One region of the Lactobacillus sp. 3B(2020) genome, then DNA from elsewhere that is predicted to be linked to it. Evidence: riboswitches for the same ligand, from Rfam matches in the RefSeq annotation. Region 1 holds a riboswitch; the other holds the start of a gene.
The links. Region 1 has a riboswitch for FMN ahead of ribD (bifunctional diaminohydroxyphosphoribosylaminopyrimidine deaminase/5-amino-6-(5-phosphoribosylamino)uracil reductase RibD). Riboswitches for the same ligand answer to the same signal wherever they lie in the genome.
Positions count from the first base shown of each region.

Region 2: another riboswitch for FMN. It lies ahead of GTO83_RS05985 (ECF transporter S component); the one in region 1 lies ahead of ribD (bifunctional diaminohydroxyphosphoribosylaminopyrimidine deaminase/5-amino-6-(5-phosphoribosylamino)uracil reductase RibD).

Region 1 is NZ_CP047410.1:37,367-44,740, reverse strand. Features, by position in the region: gene cls (cardiolipin synthase) at 1-1,167, opposite strand, end outside; gene GTO83_RS10880 (hypothetical protein) at 1,278-1,409, shown strand; FMN riboswitch at 1,515-1,632, shown strand; gene ribD (bifunctional diaminohydroxyphosphoribosylaminopyrimidine deaminase/5-amino-6-(5-phosphoribosylamino)uracil reductase RibD) at 1,737-2,792, shown strand; gene GTO83_RS00195 (riboflavin synthase) at 2,785-3,384, shown strand; gene ribA (GTP cyclohydrolase II) at 3,384-4,562, shown strand; gene ribH (6,7-dimethyl-8-ribityllumazine synthase) at 4,576-5,040, shown strand; gene GTO83_RS00180 (ATP-dependent Clp protease ATP-binding subunit) at 5,268-7,361, opposite strand.
Region 2 is NZ_CP047410.1:1,210,562-1,217,935, forward strand. Features, by position in the region: gene rpsA (30S ribosomal protein S1) at 1-588, opposite strand, end outside; gene cmk ((d)CMP kinase) at 666-1,343, opposite strand; gene GTO83_RS05970 (SAG1386/EF1546 family surface-associated protein) at 1,367-1,948, opposite strand; gene GTO83_RS05975 (ATP-dependent DNA helicase RecQ) at 2,006-3,448, opposite strand; gene GTO83_RS05980 (helix-turn-helix domain-containing protein) at 3,441-4,466, opposite strand; gene GTO83_RS05985 (ECF transporter S component) at 4,651-5,226, opposite strand; FMN riboswitch at 5,344-5,463, opposite strand; gene nhaC (Na+/H+ antiporter NhaC) at 5,561-6,946, opposite strand; gene GTO83_RS05995 (pseudouridine synthase) at 7,221-7,374, opposite strand, start outside.

The sequences.
Region 1 (7,374 bases):
ATTTCGCGCATAATATTGAGTTGCTCGGTAAACAAAGGCGTGGTCGGGCATCGATGGCACCATAATCCGGACGTCAACTCCAGAATGGGCTGCCACCTTCAAAGCATCAAGTACACTATCATCAGGAATTAGGTAAGGAGTTTGAATCCAAATATGATCTTGCGCCGCATTAATTAAGCGTAAGTAGCCAAGTTTAATTTCTTCCAAAGGTGAATCTGGACCACTGGAAACAATTTGGAGGGCGGTTGAGCCAAAAGTATTCTTAATCTTGGGAAAATATGACCGGTAGTGATCAATCCGGTGGGCTCGCTCTTTAGTTGAAGCGTTCCAGTCCCGAATAAAACGTTGTTGAAGGCTATATACACCCCCACCTTGGATTCGAAGGTGAGTATCGCGCCACGGTCCAAATTTTGGTGAACGCCCAAGATATTGGTCACCAACGTTAAAGCCCCCTACGTAACCAATTTCACCATCAATCACGACAATTTTTCGGTGATCCCGGTAGTTAAGTCGGAAATCAAAGAGGTTACTCCGGGTTAACAAGAACGGACCTGCATAGCCACCATTTTTCCGAAGACCATCATAAAAACTTGGCTTAACTCCCATTGAACCCCAGGAATCATACAGAACTCGAACTTCAACGCCTACGGCTGCCTTTTGTTCAAGGATCGTCCGTAATTGATTTCCAATTTGATCGTTGTAAATAGTATAGAACTCAATATGGATACTCTTTTTGGCCGCTTCAATATCAGCGAGTAGTTTTTCAAAAAGTTGATCTCCATTGTTAAACAATTCAACCATATTATGCTGACTCAAAAAGGCATTATCAATGCTTTGGAAAAGCATAATTGTCCGTAAATAAGTTCGTAAGGTTGGTTCTTCCGGTTGCGGGGTTAGCAAAAATTGCTCGCGTTGACGGTTAAAGGCTTCCGAAAGTTCTAATTGAGTTTCCGTTTGAATTCGCTCTAAACGCCGTTGAGGTAGTTTCCGTCCCAGAAACGAGTAAATAATAAAGCCAATCACCGGCAATAAGGTTAATACAAGCAGCCACGCCCATGTTGCCGCAATATCCCGTCTTTCTCGAAAAACCGTAATTAGGGCGGCAATCGCGTTGAAAAATACAATTAGCCATAAAATTAATTTCACAATATGCCACGTAATTAGCATGGTATCCCCCTCAACATCAAAACTATTCTTAGTGTAATCCAAATTACTCGCTTAACCAACTAAATTCAGTATAATTATTAACAAAACAAGAGGAAGAAGGTATCCATTGAATGTTTGCATCATTTTCCGGAGTTGGCCAAATTTGGCTTCTTCATCGCCTTTTTAACGCTAATCCCTTACTCGCAGTTTGTATTTTAGGATTAATTGTTGCCCTGGCTTGGCACTTTAATTCTCATCGTTAGGTTTCATGTGAAACAAACGATCCTGAATAATATTTATTGATATTAATTACCCCCAACTCATTGACAACGTTTTCAAAAACAACTAATCTTTAGTTAGTTGAATAATTAGTTCTTCGGGGCAGGGTGAAATTCCCGACCGGCGGTTTCAGTCCGCGACCCGCAATAATGCGGTTGAATCCCTTTGGGGTACCGATAGTGATAGTCTAGATGGAAGAAGAAACACGAGGTTAGCTAAGATTTTCCTTGCGGATTTTTTGGCTACCAAATTAACTCAAATTCTACAACCGTCCCGAAAAGGACGGTTTTTTATTTTCTGGAGGTGAAAAAATGAACCACGATCAAGCAATGATGCAACTAGCAATTAATGCTGCCAAAGAAGGCCGCTTTTTAACTTGGCAAAACCCGATGGTTGGGGCCGCTGTTGTTAAGGACGGCCACGTTTTAGCACTAGGCCACCATGTTAAGTACGGCGCCGTCCATGCTGAACGAAATGCGATCGAAAAACTCACCCCAGAACAATTATTCAATGCTACCCTTTACGTCACCCTCGAACCATGTAACCACCAAGGAAAACAGCCCCCTTGCTCCGAATTAATCATCCATAGCAAGATTAAACGGGTAGTAATTGGTCAAACTGATCCTCACGCCTTGGTTACTGGCAAAGGAATTGCCAGGCTAAAAACGGCTGGGATTGAGGTTATTACAGGCGTTTTAGCGGATCAAGCAACCGCTTTAAACCCCTTTTATACCTACTTTTTCCAGCATCACCAGCCTTGGATTACCTTAAAACAAGCAATTAGTCTTGATCATAAGTTGAGCTTACCCGGTCAGCGGATTACCTTAAGTTCATCAGCGGCCTTAAAGCAGGTCCACTTTGAAAGAGCTAATTACCAAGGCATTTTGATCGGTTCAGAAACGGCAATTATTGACGATCCATCGTTACTAACTACCGTTAAAAGTCCATTCCCCCCAATCCGCATGATAATTGATCGGCGGGGACGACTGCTCAACCATCCAAACTTAAAGTTGCTTACCGATGGGGCTGCTCCCACTTGGATTTTTACTCAGAATAATCAGCTCGGCAACCATCAATGGCCAGCGCATGTTAAAGTAATTTCCTTAGCTGACGGCCAATTAAGTAGTGTAATTGATTACTTAACTGACCAGGGCATTCAATCCCTGTACGTTGAAGGGGGGCGCCGACTTCACCAAGCTTTTTGCGACGCCGGATTAGGAAATGAGCTAATCACTTATTTAGCGCCCGTCACCCTCGGTAAAAATGGGGTCCCTGCTTACCAACCGAAGGCCGGCCAACTAATAAAGCCTAGTTATCAATTCTTTGGCAATACCATTCGTATTCAAGGAGGAATTCAAAATGTTTAGCGGACTTGTTTCTGGTGGTGCTCATATTAGCGAGCTTAAAATCAACCAACACACCATTAAAATGACAGTTACCACCTCAGCTAGCTTCTTAAAAGACGTTCAAACTGGGGACTCGATTGCCATTAATGGTTGTTGTTTAACGGTTGAAGCTTTTACCCCAACTACTTTTACGGTCACCATGATGCCACAAACCTTCAAGAAAACGAATTTTAAAAATGCCCAAGTTGGTGATGCCGTCAACGTTGAACGGGCAATGCTAGCAAGCGGTCGCTTTGAAGGACATATCGTAACTGGGCATATTGATGACACCATTTCTTTAGTTAGCCGCCAAGCAAACGAAAATGCCTTAGAACTCATCTTTGCGATTCCTAAACACTTAATTAATCAAATTGTGAGTCAAGGAAGTGTTGCTTTAAACGGGGTTAGTTTAACCGTAATGTGGGCTAAGGATAACCAATTTGCCGTTGGTTTAATTCCGCATACGCAAGCTGAAACTAACTTAGCTGGTCTTCAAGTTGGTGATGAAGTTAACCTTGAGACCGATATTCTCGCTAAATATGTTGCCTCAAATTTAAAGGGAGGGCCAAAATAATGGATGTTAAAAAAATTCAAGCTACTTTAGCTTGGCTAAAACAAGGTGGTCTTGCGATCATTGCCGACAATGAAGATCGGGAAGCCGAAGGTGACCTGGTCGGTTTTGGAGCTAGTGTTACCCCAGGAGCGATTAATTTTATGACAAAGCATGCACGGGGACTGCTTTGCACTTGTATTACTCCCACTATCGCCAAGCGTTTAGCCCTTCCTCAAATGACAGCTGATAATACCGATCCCTTTGGGACTGCCTTTGCCCTTAGCGTTGACCATAAAAGTACAACAACCGGAATTTCCGCTTATGATCGTTGCCGGACAATCAAAGCCTTAGCCAATCCAACCAGCCAACCAGATGATTTCTACAAACCCGGTCACTGTTTTCCATTGGTTGCTAAGGATGGCGGGGTTTTAGAACGCAACGGTCACACCGAAGCCGCAGTTACCTTAGCTAAGCTAGCCGGTGTAGAACCAGTCGCATATATTTGTGAAATTCTCCAGCAAGACGGTCATATGGCCCGGCGACCAGAACTCAAGTCCATTGCCGCTGAATACCATCTTCCTTTCTTAACGATTAAAGAAATTCAAGAATACGTGCAAAATCCGGTTAGCCAGCCAAGTCAATTTGTAAATTTCCCAACCGAATATGGTCACTTCCAGCTTTGCGACTTTGGTGATGGAAATTTAATTATCAAAAAGGGTGATCTTAGTGGTGATGAACCAGTTCTTCTCCGTTTACACTCAAAGTGTCAAACTGGTGATGCACTTGGCTCCCTTCGTTGTGACTGTGGGCCACAATTACACACCGCAATGCAAAAAATTGATGCCGCCGGACGCGGGGTTATCCTCTATCTTAATCAAGAAGGCCGCGGCATTGGTTTAACTAATAAAATTAAAGCCTACGCTCTTCAGGATCAAGGCCATGACACTTATGAAGCAAACACACTCCTAGGTTTCGAACCGGACGAGCGCCATTACGACGTTGCGGCTGAAATGCTAAAGAGTCTCGGAATTCATAAGGTTAAACTGTTAACCAATAATCCAGACAAATTAGAGCAACTGACCGAAGCCGGGATTGAGATTACCGATCGGGTTCCATTAGAAATTCCTGCCACTAAGTATAATCAAAAGTACCTACACACCAAGCGAGAAAAATTCCATCACTTACTTAAAAATGCTTAAAGGAGCGATTACAATGTCTACTTACCAAGGAAAATTTGAACACCTTACTGACAAAAAGATTGCTATCGTTGTTGGTAAATTCAACGAGATCGTTACCCAACACCTTGTTGACGGGGCCCTTAACACCCTACAACAATTTGGACTAAGGAAAGATAATATTGATGTTTTCTGGGTGCCAGGCGCCTTTGAAATTGGGTTTACTGGTCAACGCCTACTTAATAGCGATCGCTACGATGGCATTATGACCCTTGGAGCAGTAATTAAAGGCGAAACTGATCACTATGCTATGATCATTAACCAAGTAACAAGTGCGGTAATGCAACTTAATTTAGCTGCCAAGATCCCAGTTACCTTTGGCATCTTGACGACAGATAATATTGAACAAGCCTTACAGCGGGCTGGACTCAAAGCCGGTAATGAAGGTTCCATGACCGCGCAAAGCCTATTGGAAATGATTAACTTAAATAGCCATATTTAAAGTTGTTTCACATGAAACGAAAAAAGATCGGGTGGGAAGAAGTTCAAGTTTCTTCCCACCCGATCTTTTATCTTCGAATGTTACTCAGTAACTACGGTCGAGCAGTAACCAAGCGAACATTTTCTTTCAAGCGGCCCGATTCTATTTGGTCTTGCGGGGGTTCACGGACGACGCCAAACCAGTTGGCCAGTTCGCTCCCAACTTTTTTACTTAACTACCCTGATAGATTAAGCTGGAAGAATTACCAATTCACCATCTTTCATTTCCGCTTTCAAATGCTTAACATCGAGGTGGTCAAGGTAGAAGTCGGTAACCTTATCCCGAATTTGTTGTTCAACGACCCGCCGAAGTGGCCGCGCACCCATTGCCTTGTCATAACCTTGGTCAATCAAGTAATCCTTAGCTTCATCACTAACCGTGACGTCCATTTGCTTCTTAGCCAAGGTTTCGTTAACCCCAGCAATCATTAGGTCAACAATTTGCTTCAAATCATCCTTCGTTAAGGCCTTAAATTCAACAATTGCGTTGAACCGGTTTAAGAATTCTGGCCGGAAGTATGGGGTTAACTTCTTAACAAGCGTTTCATTCTTATCACTCTTAATGGCATCGTTAGAATAACCAGCGTTTGAAGTAGCGATGATAATAGTATTCTTAAAGTTAACCACATTTCCCTGACCATCTGTTAGGCGACCATCATCAAGGACTTGAAGTAACAAGGTAATTACTTGTGGATCAGCCTTTTCAATTTCATCAAGCAAAATAATGGAGTATGGATTCCGCCGCACCTTTTCCGTCAAAGTATTACCGTTGTCATCATAGCCAACGTAACCGGCAGTGGTACCAATCAACTTCGAAACGGCCGTCCGATCAGAGTATTCAGACATATCAAGCCGGATAATATCCTCCTTGGAGCCAAACATATCCAAGGCTAGTTGCTTAGCTAATTCTGTCTTACCAACCCCAGTTGGCCCAACGAAGAGGAAACTTCCAATTGGCCGGTTACCTTCGTCAAAGCCAGCCCGATTCCGCCGGATAGCCCGAGCCACGGCTTCAACGGCTTGGTCTTGGCCAATTACCTTTCCTTCGAGACGCTTACTTAAGCCCTTCAAGCGTTCAATATCGGAGGCGCCCATCTTAGCAACTGGAATCCCGGTTAGCCGTTCTACAGCTTGAGCAACATCATTTGGCGTTGCTGTTACTTGATCCGCTGAAGAATGGTCGGCTAATTGTTGCTTCAATTTAGCAACCTTTTCCTTATCTGCTTGAGCCGTCTTGAAGTCTTCCTTCTTAACGGCTTCAGCTTGGTCAGCCTCGGTAGCCTTAATTTCGGCTTCAATTGACTTAGCATCAGTTGCTGGATGTTGGGCAGCTAAGTGCGCGGCCGTTACATCGATTAGGTCAATCGCCTTGTCCGGCAAAGACCGTTGCGGAATGTATTGAACGGAGTAATCAACCGCAGCTTTCAAAACGTCATCTGGTAAGACGACATTGTGATGCTTTTCGTATAAATTCCGCAGACCTTGTAAGATCTTAAAAGTATCATCCTTGCTTGGAGCGTTAACCACCACTTCATTAAACCGCCGAGAAAGTGCGGCGTCCTTCATAATGGTGTTCCGGAATTCATCTTGGGTCGTTGCCCCAATTACCGTAATTTCACCCCGCGAAAGGGCTGGCTTTAAAATATCAGCCATGCCCTTAGAACCAGAAGCATCGCCAGCGTTCCCAGCTCCAATGATTTGGTGGATTTCATCAAAGAAGAGAACCACGTTTCCAGCCTTTTTTACTTCATCAACTAGTTTTTGAATATTCTCTTCAAAACTCCCCCGGTATTGGGTACCGGCTTCAAGGCTAGAAATATCAATGGAGATAATTTGCTTGTTCTTAATTGCATTTGGAACGTTACCATGCACAATTGCTTGGGCTAGACCTTCCACAACCGCCGTCTTCCCAACCCCAGCATCACCAACCAGGACTGGGTTATTCTTAGTCCGCCGACTTAAAATTTCAGCAGTTTCTTGAATTTCTTTATTCCGCCCAATTACCGGATCAAGCTTGCCAGCCTTGGCTTCCGCGGTTAGGTTCCGGCCTAACTTAGCTAACATGCCTTGCGGTTGCTTACCATTTGGTTGCCGGTTTTTAAGTTCATCATTAACTTCTGGTAAATGTCCTGTTTGCCGGTATTGAGCGTATTCTTCAGGGGTTACTTCCCGGCCATTGATTAAGTAGCGGCGATTTTCGGCGCTTAGGCCGTTCATGTTTCCCATTAATTGGTTAAAAAGATCATCCATGCTGTTAAATGGATCTACTGGAATTTGTGCCATCGTCAAAACCCCT
Region 2 (7,374 bases), 980 kb from region 1:
GCTAAAGATCTTCTTAGCAACAGCTTCGTGTTGAGCCTTGACAATTTCCTTGTGAGAAAGGATCAAGCGGTTTTCGCTTGGTTCAATTTCGATAATCTTGAATTCTAATTCTTGACCAACGAATTGCTTCAAGTCTTCAACGTAGTGGTCAGTAATCATTGATGCTGGAACGAACCCACGAACACCAGCGTCAACTACTAAACCACCCTTAACAGCTTGGGTAACCTTAGCAGTGATCGTTTCACCGGCTTCAAACTTCTTTTGGATTTCGTTCCAAACTTTCATGGCTTCTAAGCGACGGTGTGAAAGCAGGTAGCTACCGTTTTCCTTATCGCTGCCAATCTTGGAGATTACAACCAAGTCCAAAACGTCCCCAACCTTGACTACTTCATTGATGTCATCGACTGGCTTCGTGGACAATTGGTTAGCGGGAACAATCCCTTCAACACCTGCGTCCTCAATCCCAACGATTGCTTGGCGATCGTCATCGATTTGCAGTACCTTACCCTTAACAACATCACCTACATTTACTTGCTTGATGCTGTCAAGCGCTTCTAACATCGCGTTATTGTTTTCGATTTCAGCCATCTAAAAATATCCTCCTTGCAACAATCAACTCTGACTTTCATTTTACTAGATAAAATTGGTTTTGACTAGGGATAAAACTAATTTCCTTCAACTTTTTTGATAATTGCACTAATTTCATCAACCACTTCTTCGATTGACAAGTGAGTTGAATCCAGTCGGATGGCATCTTTGGCCTGGGTCAGCGGTGAAACTTCCCGTTCAGAATCTAGTTTATCCCGCCGTTCAATGGCCGCCTGTAATTCAGCTAAAGTTGTTGTTGCAATCCCTTTTTGTTTGTTTTCTTCAAAGCGACGCCGCGCCCGTTCATAGGCTGAAGCAACCAAAAAGATCTTTACTTCAGCATCTGGTAAGACCGTGGTCCCCACATCGCGACCGTCCATCACAATCCCGCCAGCTTCAGCAATTTTTCGTTGTTGCGCCACCATCTCTTTGCGCACAGCGGGAACCGCAGCAACCACGGAAACGTTAGCGTTGACTTCGTTTGAACGAATTGCTTCGGTCACCTCTTGACCATCAATAAAGACCCGTTGTTCGGGTTCGCCTGGCTTAAAGGTGATTTGGATTGCCTGAGCAACTTTGGTCACGGCAGCTTGATCTTTAACGTTGATCCCTTTTTGCAAGGCCGCTAAAGTAACTGACCGGTACATTGCCCCAGTATCACAGTAGACATAACCAAAGCGCTTAGCAACCAATTTTGCCACGGTACTTTTACCAGCTGAGGCTGGTCCATCAATGGCAACTTGTAACCCTTTCAAAGATAACACTCCTCTTTAAGATCCTATTTAACTCGTAATTGTTGACCCGGGTAGAGCTTAGTTGACGGTGAAATTCCGTTTAATTGAGCCAATTCATCGACCGTCAAACCATTATTAGCTGCAACTCGGTAAATTCCCTGACCAGCTTGCACTTTAACGTAACTAGCCGCACTCGAACTATTGTTTTGGCTACTACTTGTACTACTGGAAGCTTCCATCCCACTTGAACTTGAGCTTAAAGCCTGACTTTTTTTACTGCTAGCCGACTTAGCCTTGCTATGCTTGGTTGACTGAGTTGCTGATTTGCCTTGGTGGGTTGCAGAATGGACTTTTTTTTTAGCGTTTGAACTAGCTTTAGCTACCTGTTCTGTATGTTGAACTGGGTGGTTAAAAGACTTTTCATGATTTAGCCAATAAATAATCGGGGTGGCCGCCAGAATAATAATTAAAACGACTAGGATCGTAGTGAATCTGGCATTGGCTGAACTTTGCTTTCGGTGCTCGATCCGTGATAAATGACCATCCTTACCTAAATCTTGATTATCCTCAAAAGTTTTGTCCCAGAGGTTTTCATCCACATTTCGTTCGTCTTCCCGACGCTTCATTTTCTTTCCTCCTCGCGGGTCTAATAAAATTATTCTAGCAAAATTACTCACCGGTTTCTAGTTCTGACAGTTGAATAGTCGATTTAATTGCTTTTGCCAATCCAATTGCCGCCGCTTTACTTTAGTAGGCTTTGTTTTTCCAAGACCAAAGTCACTTGGTTGCCAATCTGGCTGGTGAAAATCACAACATGGTGTCTGTTTATGCTCGCCTTCATCAAAGGCCGCCAGCAACATTTTTCGGCGACAAGTCTGATTTTTAACATAGGCTAACATCTGGTTAATTCGTTGTCGTGCCCGCTTAGCTTGCTGGTTAAACAGGGCCGGTAAATCTTGCGGTTGGTAACCGTGATGGAGGTAAAAATTAATTACCGGTCCTTTTTCCCCAAGCAGCGTTGGCGAAATTTTACCAGTTAAGACCCTTTCCATTTGGGTCTGGGATGGTAATTCGACCTGGGTTAACAATTCCGGAATGCTCTCATCCCCCGGTGCATACAGCAACAGTGCTAAGGCCGGTTGCCCATCCCGACCAGCACGACCGATTTCCTGGGTATAGGCGGCTAGACTCGCTGGCAGATGGTAATGAATCACATAACGCAGATCATTTTTATCAATTCCCATCCCAAAAGCGCTGGTTGCGCAGATTACGTCCAGTTCATTTTGCATAAATTGATTTTGAATCCGAAAGCGTTCCACCGCTTCTAAACCAGCATGATAAGCAGCTACCCGGAGATCAGAAACCGTCGTTAACCAGCTTGCCATGGCATCCGCCTGTTTGCGGCTAGAAAAGTAAATTACCCCTGGTCCACCGAGTTTGGGAAGGGTTGCTTGCAGATAGGTTTGTTTTGCAAGGGAATTTTCAAGTTCTTGGACGGCTAAAAAGAGATTGGCCCGATTAACTGATTGCCGAATAATGGTGACTTGCTCTGTTGGCAAACCGACCTTCGTTAAAATATCCTGGGTAACCCGTTTCGTTGCCGTAGCCGTTAAAAGTAAAGTTGATCGCGGCCGCAAAGCCTGAATTGCTGCTTTTAAAAGGAGGTATTCCGGTCGAAAATCCGGCCCCCATTCGGAAACACAGTGGGCCTCATCAATGACAAAGAGGCTGATTGTCAACTGACGTAACGCCCCTAAAACTGGCCCCCGACCTAAGGTTTCTGGTGAGGTAAAAATAAAGCGATACCGACTAAGGGTCGCTAAAATGGCAGTTTGATCTTGATTATTGACGGCCGAATTTAAGACCACCGCGCGAAAATCACCTTGCCGGGTGATCCGGTCCGCTTGATCCTGCATTAAGGATATTAAGGGTGAGATAATCAAGATGGTTCCCGGTAGCAAATAAGCTGGCAGTTGGTATAGCAGGCTCTTGCCTCCACCAGTCGGTAAAATGGCAAGCGTATCTTGCCTCGCCAAAACCGCCTGTAAAGTTTCAAATTGGCCGGAACGAAAGTGTTTAAACCCAAAATGAGCCTGCAAAAGCTGGGTTAATTTTGCCTCATCCATCTTGCATCACCTTAACCTGAAATAACCGAAAATAGAAGAATTCATGCCCCGGATCGGTACTTTGCGGCGTAAACCGCCACTCTGCCACCGGTCCTTGATATTGTTGTTGTAACTTAGCCTCAACCTGCGATGGGAGGAGACGCGCTAGCGGTAGCTGGCCTGGTAAGAGAATGACGGCTTGCAAAAGATGCTCTCTGATGGTTCCAACCCTAAGCCGCCGGGCGTGACTAATCTCCTCGATCGAATGGCCACCTAAAAAGGCGGTTAACGTTTGCTGGGCACTGCTACTTAAAGGCGTCGTTGCTAACAGGGGCAAAACAAGCTCCGTTAGGGCCCCAGTGGACTGGGCTAAGGAATGGGCAAAAAAGAGCCAAGCATCCCGTTCCATCCAAAAAAGGTCACTTGCTTGGATGCCAAGTTGGCGACTAGCCTCCATGGCTGACCAGCCAACTGATTCATGACCAATTAAGCGGTAGGCAAAAAGATTACTCAAGCGCTCATCAACTTTCGCTAATTGGGTTAAAACCGCTGCTAATTCCGTTTTGACTTGGCTCACAATTTGTCCATCGTGATGCAAAAACCAATTCCGAACCGCTAGTTTTTCATGCCAAGGTAAACTTAGGGGGGAATATCGGCGATTATGATATGCAAATTCTGAGACTAATTGCACCGCTAATAAAACCCGGTCAGCTAGCCGTTGCCAATTTGCAATCCAGGTCCACTGGCCAAATCGTGGCTGATAATGATTAGCTTGCCACGTCATTTGGGCTGCTAAGCCCTTTTCCGTCAACTGTGCCGTCTGATCAGCTAGGATTAAATTACCTGCCTGCGCTTGGACCATTAACCATTGGTCGTAAGTTTGGCGTGATAAATGGCGATCCGCTCCCAAATACGGCAAGATGCCATAGTTTTGCGCCCAAAATAAATTCGTAATGGTTCGCTTTCCTTGCAGCGTTCCTTCAATTACTCGGATCCGCCGGGGACGGCCACTAAATAAGGCCAGGAGATAATCCACCACTAATTTCACCACCCTGTTGTTCAAGTCATTTAATTTCTATCATAACTTGCTTAACTTAACTTGAGTAGTTATTTTAATACAATTTAGTAAAAAGTCACCAATCAAAAGTTAGCAGATCGTGGTGATCTGATCTAACCTGATTGGTGGCGCTACTTAAATCACTAAATCAACAGGACGCTAATTATTAATCGCTAATATGCAAGAAATGTTTCATCCGACTAGCAATAATCGCCAAGACAGCACTTACAATAATCCCCTTAATGATGTTAAACGGCAAGACCCCAAAGGCCATTAATTGGGGAATGGGCAGGGTTGGTTGCCAACCGAACATCTTCATATACATTGGGGTTAAGACGTAAAGATTAAAGACCGTCATCACAAGGGCTAAAACTAAAGTTCCCGTAATCCCACTCCAAAGCATCGCCCGCTTAAAGGTAAACTGGCTATTTTTCCGGAAAAACCAAGCAACCGGTAATAAGAGGGATAAAGAAGAACAGAAGCTAGCAAATAAACCGAGCAATTCAACCGGTGAAAAGCCCCGGACTGCCCCGTGCAACAGCAACTTAATGATGGTAATCATGATCCCCGTTACTGGCCCATACATAATTGTCCCCAGTAACACTGGTAAGTCAGAAAAATCGAGCTTCAGGTACGAAACAACCGGGATCACCGGAAATTCAAAGAGCATTAACAAAAATGCTAACGCCCCAAAGCAAGCCGTTAGAGTATACCGTTGCATCCGTGAATGTGAAAGTGACATGGGACAAAACCTCCTGTGAGGTTGCCTTCTCGTGTAGGTATTAGCCAGGTTACAATCAAAAAGCTGGGCACAAAGCAAAGTTTGTCCCCAGCTACCTAATTCATCCATGTAGACCATGGCAATCTTCTATCTACCAGACTATACTGTCGGCACCTGGAATTACACCAGATTCCACCGCTTATGCGGGTTGCGGGCTATACCGCCGGTCGGGAATTACACCCTGCCTTGAAGACAAACCAAAAATATTTTATTGACGTACTTTTCGTACACCCTAAGAATAGCATGATGACTTACCCTTTACAAGTAAATCGGTTACTAAGTTGCCTGCTCCCGCCTAGATTTTTTCTTCCCCTGCTGGTGCTCGCTTCAAACCAATACCGGTCAAACCACTTAAAATGGAGAAAATCGGGGAAAGTAAACTAAAGAGGGCAAATGGCAAGAAGTGGGTAACTGGAACCCCCAAGGCCCCAGCCGCAAAAGAACCGGCAACCCCCCACGGTATGAGGTAATTAATCACACTACCCCCATCTTCCAGCACCCGACTTAAAGCTAAGGGGTCCAGTTTAATCCGGAAGAAGGCATGCTTAAAGGCATTCCCTGGTAAGATAACGGAAAGGTATTGTTCCCCAACAAAGAGATTAATGCCAATGCCGGCAAAAATCGTCGCGGTAACCAACCGTCCCGGTTTTTGTAAACGGGCCGCAACCGGGGCCATCGCATTTTCAATAATCCCCGTGTGCATCAAGATCCCCCCTAGGGCGAGGGTCATGATGATTAAAGCGACTGTCCCCATCATACTGGTAATCCCGCCCCGAGTTAAGAGGGTGTCAACCGTTGAGTTACCAGTCTTTGCAATGTAACCACTTTGGGCAAGCTGCGCTAATTTTGCCAAGGTGAAGTGGGGATCAAAGGCAAAAATCATCAGAATAGCAACAAAAATATTCATAAACAAGGTTGGAATCGCCGGGATTTTTTTCCAAGCACAAATTAACATCAAGCCAACGGGGACCGCTGCCCACCACGAAACTGAGAAGTGAGTCGTTAAAGTGTGCAAAGTGGGCGCCATCTTCGTCAAACTTACCCCTTGATTGGAGTAACCAAGTACGGCGAAAACAACTAAGGAGACCACAAAAGCGGGAATTGTCGTCCACATCATATTTTTGATGTGGGCAAACAAGTCACTCCCGGCCACCGCGGAAGCAAGATTTGTTGAATCAGACAATGGCGACATCTTATCACCAAAGACCGCTCCTGAAATAATTGCCCCGGCTGTCAAAGCGGGATTAATCCCCATGGTTGTCCCCATCCCAAAAAGGGCAATTCCAACGGTTGAGATTGTTGTGAACCCACTCCCAATCGCAACCCCAACCAAGGAACAGACCACAAAAACGGAGGGGATAAAGAAGGCCGCATTAATTAAGTGAAAACCTAAAACCATTAATGACGGAATGACCCCGGCTTGAATCCAAACCGCAATTAGGGTCCCAATTAACATAAAAATAAAGATGGGGATAATCGCCGTCGAAATCCCTTGTTTGATCCCCGCCATCAAGTCATCCCAGGTAAACCCGCGGAAACGGAGCCAACCCATCAAAGCGCCAATCACAGCTAAAACCGGAATATTTGGCATCAAGCCCAAACCGATCACACTAATGCCAAGCACGATTAACATTAAAACGAGGATGCTTACCGCCTCATTAAGCTGAACCTCTTTTTTCATTAAAATTCCTCCAAACAAAAAATCCCAGCAAGCATCATACTTGCTGGGACGATCTTTTACCGTGGTACCACCTAGCTAGGGAATTTTCCCCACTCTTGCTAGTCGATAACGGCACTAACCAATCCGTTCAGGACCTTTAACGGGTAATTCGGAGCTTTCATCCTGCCTAGCTTTCACCAACCGCTAGTTCGCTGACCCTTGAGATGAGGCCCTACTGATCGTTATCCTGAAATTTATTGTCATTACTTTAACATTCTGCCCACCAATTTACAAGCTAAAGTTGTTTTAAAGCTTTAACTTCATTTGGGCGCAGCTTTCGCCATTGCCCCGCTGAAGGGAGGCCGGCTAAGGTCAGTCCGGCATATTCTTCCCGATGCAATTTAACCACTGGATTACCAACGGCTTTCAGCATTTTTTTCACTTGATGA